One region of the Nocardiopsis oceanisediminis genome, then DNA from elsewhere that is predicted to be linked to it. Evidence: riboswitches for the same ligand, from Rfam matches in the RefSeq annotation. Region 1 holds a riboswitch; each other region holds the start of a gene.
What was found. Region 1 has a riboswitch for thiamine pyrophosphate ahead of thiO (glycine oxidase ThiO). Riboswitches for the same ligand answer to the same signal wherever they lie in the genome.

Region 1 (2,191 bases):
CCCGCGGGCCGCGCACCGTGATGGCGGTCGCGCTGCCGGTGCTGATCGCGCTCTTCCTGCTGGTCGAGCCGGCCGCCGCGACGCTGCCCGGGGCGTTCGCCTGGATGCTGCTCTACGGCGCGTTCGGCTGGCTGGTGGCGGTGCCGCAGCAGCAGCGGGCGGTCGAGGTCGACCCGTCCTCCGCGCCGGTGCTGATCGGGCTGAACAGCTCCGCCCTGTACGGCGGGATGTCGCTGGGCGGGATCACCGGCGGCGCGGCGCTGGCCTGGCTGGACCCCGCGCAGCTGGGCTACCTGGGCGCCGCCCTGCTCGTTCCCGCGCTGGCGCTGCTCTGGGCCGAGCGGCGGCGCGGGTGAGGACCGGGGCCGGGGCGGAGGCGGTCCGCCCCGGCCCGGAGGCGCCGCGGCCGGGCCGCGGCGGAGGGTGCGGGGTCAGCGGGCCGGGATCAGAGGGCCATGGCCTGCGCCCGGCGGCGGACCTCGGTGCCGCGGTTCTGCGCCAGCGCGTCGATCGGCGCCCCGGGCAGCGTCTCGTCCGGGGTGAACAGCCACTGCAGTGACTCTTCCTCGGTGAAGCCGCAGTCGTCCAGCACGGTGAGGGTCCCCGGGAGGCCCTTGAGGACGTCGCCGCCGGTGATGAAGGCCGCCGGGATCTTCAGCTCGCCGCCGCGCTTCACGCCGGCCAGGCGGTGGTCCCGGATGAACTGCTTGATCCTGTTCGGGGAGACGTTGAGGGCGGCCGCGGCGTCCTTGACGGTCATCCAGTCGCCGACCAGGGCGTCGATGCGGTTGTCGTTCTCGTTCACACCCCCAATGTGCCATATTCGGCCCCTGCTCGGCGGCTCTGCGCGCCGCCGCCCCGCCGTCCGGTGGTCCGACCTCTCCGGCCGCCCGCGCGCGGGCGTCGCTAGGATGGGGGGACGGATCCGACCACCGGGTACGGATCCGCGAAGCGAACGTTCCCGCGGGAGCCGGGTGGGACCCGGCTGAGAGGGGGGCTGCCGGCCCCCGACCGCACGAACCTGATCCGGGTCATGCCGGCGAAGGGAGTGGCGTCTCCGCCATGCGTGCAGCAGACACCCCCGCCCACCGCGGCGGCTACGACGCGGCCGTCGTCGGCGGCGGGCTGATCGGCCTGGCCACCGCCTGGCGCGCCGCCCGGCGCGGGCTGCGGGTCGCCGTCCTCGCCCCGGCCGGCGACTCCGGCGCGGCCTCCGGCGTCGCCGCGGGCATGCTCACCCCGGCCACCGAGGCGATGTTCGGCGAAGAGGAGCTGATGCGCTTCGGCGCCGACTCCCGCGACCGCTACCCCGGCTTCGTCCGCGACGTGCAGGCCGACTCCGGCGAGGACGCCGGCTACCGGGAGCGCGGCACCCTGCAGATCGCCTTCGACACCGACGACCTGTCCCGGCTGACCGAGCTCGGCGAGCTCCAGTCCCGGCTGGGGCTGAAGGCCGAGCGGATCACCTCCCGGGAGTGCCGCCGGCTGGAGCCGATGCTCGCCCCCGGGGTGCGCGGCGGCGTGCACGTCCCCGACGACCACTCGGTCGACCCGCGCCGGCTGGCCCGCGCCCTGCGGCTGGCCGCGGCGGCGCGCGGGGCGGACTTCACCGCCGACCGCGCGGCCGAGGTGCTCTGCGAGGGCGGCCGGGTGCGCGGCGTGCGCACCGCCGGCGGCGCGGAGGTCCGCGCCGATCAGGTGGTGCTGGCCGCCGGGGTGTGGACCCCCTCCATCGGCGGCCTCCCCGACGGGCTGCTCCCGCCGGTGCGCCCGGTCAAGGGCCAGCTGCTGCGGCTGCGCACCCCCGCGGGCGAGGAGCCGATCGTCTCCCGCACGGTGCGCGGCCTGGTCAAGGGGACCCCCGTCTACCTGGTGCCGCGCGCCGACGGCGAGATCGTGCTGGGCGCCACCCAGGAGGAGATGGGGCCGGACACCCGGCTCACCGCCGGCGGCGTCCACCAGATCCTGCGCGACGCGCACGAGCTGGTCCCGGGCGTCGGGGAGCTGGAGATCGCCGAGGCCTGCGTCGGGCTGCGCCCCGGCTCTCCGGACAACGAGCCGCTCCTGGGGCCGCTGGGCCCGGCCGGGCTGCACCTGGCCACCGGGCACTTCCGGCACGGGGTGCTGCTCACCCCGGGCACCGCCGACGCGATGGCCGAGGTGCTGGCCGGCGGGGCGCTGCCGGACTTCG
Region 2 (2,191 bases), 910 kb from region 1:
CTGGATCAGCGCGGCCCGGTCGTTCCAGGTGCAGCGGATGCGGACCGGGCCGGCGTGGATGACGGCCGTGTTGCCCCCGGTGTCGGTGACCGTCGTCCGGCCCTTCAGGTCCCCGGCGGAGAGGGTCCTGTCGTATGGCTCCATCGGCTGTTTCCCACGCTCGTCCGGGCTCTCGGTCGGGGCAACGGTACCCGCCGCACCCCGGCCCCGCCGGGCAATCGGGAAATATGCCGCTTCCGGCCGGTCCCGGACGCCCGTTCCGGAGCGCGGCTTTCCCCGGAGGCGGTGCTCCACCGGGCCACCGGGGGCCGGCAGGGGGATCCCGCAGGCGCGGAACCAAGGCGGCCGTCCCGGGGAGGGCCGAGCAGGCGGCCGCCCGCAGGAAGAGGGGGCGCGGGGGCGGGTCGGCCGGTCTCCTCCGGCGCCGGGCTCTGCAAAGGCCGCAGCAGCGCGGAGCGCCCGATCGACACGCTGAAGGCGCGGCGCGCCATCGCGGCCCGCTACGACACGCCCCCCGAGAGCCGTCTGGCCGGCCCCCGCCTGCGCGGAGCGGTGATCTGGATGCGCGGCCTCCGATGACCACCGCTCCGAACGGGCGCTAGAAGGCCCAGCCCTCCTTCTCCCAGGCCGCCTCCCAGAAGTGGAACTCGTAGGTGGTGGCGGTGGTGAAGGCCTCGCGCATCCGGGCGACGGTGGCGGCGTCGGAGCGCTCGGCGATGCCGTCGGTGATGGCGCACAGCCGCCGGGTGGAGGCGGCGAACTCCTCGTCGGCGTAGGTGGAGATCCACTCGCCGTAGGGGTGCCCGGACAGGTCGCCGGCCTTCTCCATCAGCCGGGCGCCGACGTCGGTGTAGACCCAGAAGCAGGGCAGCACCCCGGCGGCCAGCTCGCCGTACCCCTGGGTCTGGGCCAGGCCCAGCAGGTAGGAGACGTAGGCGGTGCAGGTCGGCGAGGGGCGCAGGCCGGCCACCTCGCCGACGAAGCCCTCGTGCATGGAGCTCTCCACCGCGATCGCGTCGTGCGCCGACTTGGCGAAGAAGGCGATCTCGTCGGAGCGGTCGGCCCGAGCCGCCGCCGACGCCAGGGCCCGGGCGTAGCCGCGCAGGTAGAGGGCGTCCTGGGCCATGTAGTAGTCGAACCGGTCCCGGGACAGGGACCCGTCGGCCAGGCCGCGGACGAACGGCAGGTCGTCGATGGCCGCGCGCACGCCGGCCGTCTCGTTCCACACCTCGGCACAGAAATCGCTCAAGATGGGCGTTCCCTTCGCTAGTTCGAGCTAGATCAGGTTCGACGGGTGTGATCTCAGCTCCGGCCGATGCCGACATCGGACCGGTGCACCCCGCGCCGTGCCGACGACCATACCGGGGGCCGGGACGGCGTTCCGCCCCGGGGTGCGGCGTTTGCCCGTTCCGGTGCGGGGCGGAAGGATCGCGCCATGCCCTCCTTCACCGCTCCCGACGGGACCCCGCTCGCCTACCGCGCCGAAGGCGAGGGGGAACCGCTGATCTGCCTGCCCGGCGGCCCGATGCGCGCCGGCGCCTACCTCGGCGGCCTCGGCGGGCTGGCGCGGCGGCGCCGGCTCATCGTGCCCGACCCGCGCGGCACCGGGGACTCCGGCGGCGGCGCCGACCCGGCGGCCCGCCGCTGCGACCGGCAGACCGGAGACGTCGAGGCGCTCCGCGCCCACCTCGGCCTGGACCGCGTCGACCTGCTGGCCCACTCCGCCGCGGGCGACCTGGCGGTCCTGTACGCGGCCCGGCACCCCGAGCGGGTGCGCTCACTGGTCCTGGTCACCGCCCGGGGCCGCGCCCTGGGCATCGACTTCACCGAGGAGCACCGGTGGGAGGCGGCCGCCCGCGCCGCCGTCGCCGGACTGGACGCCCCGGTCCTGGCCGTCGCGGGCGGACTGGACGGCGGCCCGCTCCCCCGGGTCGCCGCGGAGATCGCCGGGCTGTTCCCGCGCGGCGAGACGGCGGTGCTGCCCGGCGCCGGCCACTACCCGTGGCTGGACGCTCCGGAGGACTTCGCCCGCACCGTCGGGGATTTCCTGGACCGCTCCGCGCCGGTCGGCGCGGGCGCCCCGGGCGCCGGCGGGGCCGGGGCGGACCTGCCGCCGGGGCTGGCGGAGGCCGCGGCCGAAGGGCTCCCCCGCGCCGACGTCGACTTCGAGATGTACGAGGCGTTCGAGGAC
Region 3 (2,191 bases), 3.2 Mb from region 1:
GCAAGGCGCACCCCGCCGACGAGGGCGGCAAGCGGCTCATTCAGGAGATCGTTCGGTTCAGCGACCGCCCCGACGTCCGGCACCGCATCGTCTTCCTGCCCGACTACGACATGGACCTGGCCGCCTCCCTGGTGCAGGGGAGCGACGTGTGGCTGAACAACCCGCTGCGCCCGCTGGAGGCCAGCGGCACCTCGGGGATGAAGTCGGCGCTCAACGGCGGGCTCAACCTGTCGGTCCGGGACGGCTGGTGGGACGAGTGGTTCGACGGGTCCAACGGGTGGGCGATCCCCACCGCGGACGGGGTCTCCGACCCCGACCGCCGCGACGACCTGGAGTCCCGCGCGCTCTACGAGCTCATCGAGGAGCGGGTCGCGCCGCTCTTCTACGACGCCGACGGCGACGGCCTGCCCAAGCGCTGGCTGGAGATGGTCAAGCACACCCTGGTCTCGCTGGGGCCGAAGGTGCTGGCCACCCGGATGGTCCAGGACTACGTGGCGGGCTACTACCGGGGCGCCGCGGCCTCCTCGCGGGCGCTGCTGGACGGCGGCGCGGCCGGCGCGCGCGAGCTGGCGGCCTGGAAGGCCCGGGTCCGCGCCGGCTGGCCGGGGGTGCGCATCGAGCACGTCGAGGCCGGCGGGATCGACGCGGGCACCGGGGAGCCGCCGCGGGCCGGCGGCGAGCTGGACCTGAGCGCCACGGTCCGCCTCGGCGACCTGGACCCGGACGACGTCCAGGTGGAGGCGCTGGTCGGCCGGGTCGACGAGGACGGCCGGCTGGTGGCGCCGGCCGTCGCCGTGCTGGAGTGGACCGGCGGCGGGCAGGAGGGGCACCGCTACACCGGTTCGGCCCCGCTGACCAGGGCGGGCTCCGGCGGCTACACGGTGCGCGTGCTGCCCCGGCACCCGGCGCTCCGCTCGGCCGCGGAGATGGGGCTGGTGGCCGTTCCGGAGCCGCACCGCGGAATGGAGGACGGGATCGTGCTGCGCTGAGCGGCGATAACCCGCATAATGGGTGGAAACCGACAGGGGAGCGCTTCGGCGCTGAGAGTGCGGAGACCCCGCAGACCCTTAGACACCTGATCTGGATCATGCCAGCGAAGGAAGTCGTGTGTTCCGCCCGGCGGAGTCCGTACCGGGCGCTCTTGGCCTGAGCCCTCTCGTGTCCTCACCGACGCGAAGGGACCCACCCGTGAAGACCACCGCCCAGCGTTCGCCGTACGCCTGGCGCACCGTCGACATCGTCGTCGCCGCGGTGCTCGGCGTCGCCATCGGCGTCATATTCTGGTTCTGGGGCATGCTCTGGCAGGCCACCGCACCGCTGTTCGTCTTCTTCCCGCCCGCCCAGGCGGTCATCTACGGCATCTGGCTGCTGCCCGGCGTGCTCGGCATGCTGGTGCTGCGCAAGCCCGGGGCGGGCGTCCTCACCTCGGTCGCGGCCGCCACGGTCTCGGCGCTGCTGGGTACGCACTGGGGCATGATCGTGCTGGTCGCCGGCTTCTTCCAGGGGCTCCTGCCGGAGCTGGTCTTCCTGGCCGGCCGGTACCGCTCCTGGGGCATGGCGGCCTCCGTGCTGGCCGCCGCGGCCGCCGCGCTGGCCCCGATCGGCATGGACCTCACCATGACCTACGCCGACTGGCCGGCCTCCTTCATGGCCGCCTACGCGGCCTTCGTCGCCGCCAGCTCGGTGCTGATCGCCGGGGTCGGCGGCCGGCTGCTCACCACCGCCCTGGCCCGGGCCGGGGCGCTCACCCCCTTCCCCTCGGCGCGCGGATGAGCGGCGCGCGGATCCGGCTGCGCGGCTGGGGCTGGCGGCACGCCGGCCGCGAGGAGTGGGCGCTGCGCGGGGTCGACCTGGAGGTCGAGCCCGGCGAGCGGGTACTGCTGCTCGGCCCCTCCGGCGCCGGCAAGAGCACGCTGCTGCACGCCCTGGCCGGGCTGACCGGGCCGGAATCGGCCATCACCGGGGAGAGCGAGGGCGAGCTCACCGTGGACGGCGCCCCGGCCGAGCGCGGCCGGGGCGGCACCGGCCTGGTCGCCCAGGACCCGGAGACCCAGCTGGTGATGGCGCGGGCCGGCGACGACGTCGCGTTCGGCCTGGAGAACATCGGTACCGACCCGGAGCTGATCGGCGGCCGGGTCCGGGAGGCGCTGGCCGGGGTCGGCTTCGGCCACGGCCCGGAGCGCTCCACCGC
Region 4 (2,191 bases), 2.9 Mb from region 1:
GGACCCATCTGTTCAACGTCGTCCGCGGAGGCCTCATCGGCACCGCGGAGGTCGTTCCCGGCGTCAGCGGCGGCACGGTCGCGCTGATCGTGGGGGTGTACGAGACCCTCATCACCTCGGCCGGGCATGTGCTCTCCGGGCTCCGGGCGGCCGTCTCCGACCTGCCGCGCGGCCGGGGCGCCGGCCGGGCCGCGGCGGAGTTCCGCCAGGCCGACTGGGCGGCCATCGGCGCCGTGCTGGTCGGCATGGTCGCCGCCGCGCTGCTCGCCGCGAAGATCATCGCCCCGCTGGTCGAGTCCGAGCAGCAGCGCTCCTACGCCCTGTTCTTCGGCCTGGTGCTGGCCTCGCTCTGGGTGCCCTACACCGCGGCCGGGCAGCGCTGGAAGGCCTGGCACTACCTGCTGGCCGCCGCGGTCGGCGCGGTCGCCTTCGTGGTGACCGGCCTGCCGCCCGCGCACGTGGAGCCCTCGGCCCCGGCCGTGATCGCCGCCGCGGCCGTCGCGGTCTCCGCGCTGATCATGCCGGGGATGTCCGGCTCGTTCATCCTGCTCACCCTGGGCCTCTACACGCCCACCATGGACGCGCTGAACAACCGCGACTTCGGCTACATCGGCACCTTCGTCCTCGGCGCGTTCATCGGCGGCGCGCTCTTCGTGAAGCTGCTCCAGTGGCTGCTGGAGCACCACCGGATGGTGACCCTGGTGGCGCTGACCGGTGTGATGGCCGGTTCGCTGCGCGCCCTGTGGCCCTGGCAGGACGAGGAGCGCACCCTCTACGCCCCCTCCGGGGACGTCCCGTTCACCCTGGCCATGGTCGCGGTCGGGTTCGCGGTCGTCGTCGCGGTCCTGCTCATCGAGCACCTGGTCAAGGGCGGCGGCCGGAAGAGCGGCTCCGGCGGCGGCCGGCACGCCCGGCCCGCCGTCCGGGAGTCCGCCCGGCTGTGACAGGCTGAAGGCCCGGCCGCCGAGGCGGCCGGGCCGCTCCGGTCCTTCCGGAGCGGAAGCGACGGCGCGGGGTGCCGGTGCACGCCACCGGCTGAGAACACACCCGTCGAACCTGATCTAGCTCGCACTAGCGAAGGGACGCCACATGGGCTCCTTCAACATCCTGTCCATCGCCGGCACCGACCCCAGCGGGGGCGCGGGGATCCAGGCCGACCTGAAGGCCTTCTCCGCCCTCGGGGGCTACGGCACCACCGTGGTGACCGCCCTGGTCGCGCAGACCACCACCGGCGTCGCCGCGGTGCACCCGGTCCCCCCGGAGTTCGTCACCCGGCAGCTGACCACCCTCCTGGACGACGTCCGCATCGACGCGGTGAAGATCGGCATGCTGGCCGACACCGGCGTCATCGAGGCGGTCGGCGCGGCGCTCGACGCCTACCGGCTGCGCAACGTGGTGCTCGACCCGGTGATGGTGGCCAAGAGCGGCGACCGGCTGCTGGCCGCCGAGGCGATCGAGGCGCTGCGCACCGTGCTGCTGCCCCGGGCCGACCTGGTCACCCCGAACCTCCCGGAGGCCGCCGACCTGCTCGGCGAGGACGAGGCGGCCGACCTGGAGGAGATGGAGGAGCAGGCCCGCCGCCTGCTCAAGCTCGGCCCGGCCCGGGTGCTGCTGAAGGGCGGCCACCTCTCCGGCGGCGACAGCACCGACCTGCTGGTGGAACCGGACGCCGCGGCCGTCCCGTTCACCGCGGAGCGGGTCCCGACCCGGAACACGCACGGCACCGGCTGCACCCTCTCGTCGGCGATCGCGGCCCTGCTCCCGCAGCGCGCCGGGGTCGCCGAGGCGGTGCGGGACGCCAAGTCCTACCTGACCGAGGCGCTGCGCCGCGCCGACGAGCTGGAGGTCGGCCGCGGCATGGGGCCGGTGCACCACTTCCACGCCTGGTGGTGACCGCCGGGCCGCGGCCGGGCCTCCTACCGGGGCAGGGGGCGGCGCGCGCCCGCCCCTGCCCTCCGTACCGGTCCCGGCGCCCCGGCGGGCCCCTGGGAGGACCGTCTCGGCGGCGCTCCGGGGCGCCGGGGCTCCCCGCCCGGGGTCAGCCCTCCCCGCCTCCGTCCGCCTGGGCCAGGGCGAGGCGGCTGAGCGCCGCGGCCGCCTCGGCCGGGTCGGCGCCGCGGCCGACCGCGATGCCCATCAGGTAGGCGGTCAGCGGGGCCGCCGGGCGGGCCACCGAGTGCGCGGCGTCCCT

Region 2: it holds a riboswitch for thiamine pyrophosphate, as region 1 does, so the genes downstream of both, J0910_RS15830 (TenA family protein) here and thiO (glycine oxidase ThiO) in region 1, are expected to answer to the same signal.
Region 3: it holds a riboswitch for thiamine pyrophosphate, as region 1 does, so the genes downstream of both, J0910_RS25625 (ECF transporter S component) here and thiO (glycine oxidase ThiO) in region 1, are expected to answer to the same signal.
Region 4: it holds a riboswitch for thiamine pyrophosphate, as region 1 does, so the genes downstream of both, thiD (bifunctional hydroxymethylpyrimidine kinase/phosphomethylpyrimidine kinase) here and thiO (glycine oxidase ThiO) in region 1, are expected to answer to the same signal.

Annotation. Positions count from the first base shown of each region.
Region 1 is NZ_JAFMZJ010000001.1:2,657,372-2,659,562, reverse strand. It holds gene J0910_RS11865 (MFS transporter) at 1-356, shown strand, start outside; gene J0910_RS11860 (Rv2175c family DNA-binding protein) at 446-805, opposite strand; TPP riboswitch at 954-1,065, shown strand; gene thiO (glycine oxidase ThiO) at 1,063-2,191, shown strand, end outside.
Region 2 is NZ_JAFMZJ010000001.1:3,565,666-3,567,856, forward strand. It holds gene J0910_RS15825 (hypothetical protein) at 1-144, opposite strand, end outside; gene J0910_RS15830 (TenA family protein) at 599-1,228, opposite strand; TPP riboswitch at 1,241-1,352, opposite strand; gene J0910_RS15835 (alpha/beta fold hydrolase) at 1,436-2,191, shown strand, end outside.
Region 3 is NZ_JAFMZJ010000001.1:5,873,718-5,875,908, reverse strand. It holds gene glgP (alpha-glucan family phosphorylase) at 1-989, shown strand, start outside; TPP riboswitch at 1,014-1,119, shown strand; gene J0910_RS25625 (ECF transporter S component) at 1,189-1,773, shown strand; gene J0910_RS25620 (ABC transporter ATP-binding protein) at 1,770-2,191, shown strand, end outside.
Region 4 is NZ_JAFMZJ010000001.1:5,538,628-5,540,818, forward strand. It holds gene J0910_RS24130 (DUF368 domain-containing protein) at 1-944, shown strand, start outside; TPP riboswitch at 1,002-1,100, shown strand; gene thiD (bifunctional hydroxymethylpyrimidine kinase/phosphomethylpyrimidine kinase) at 1,090-1,893, shown strand; gene J0910_RS24140 (DUF6457 domain-containing protein) at 2,039-2,191, opposite strand, start outside.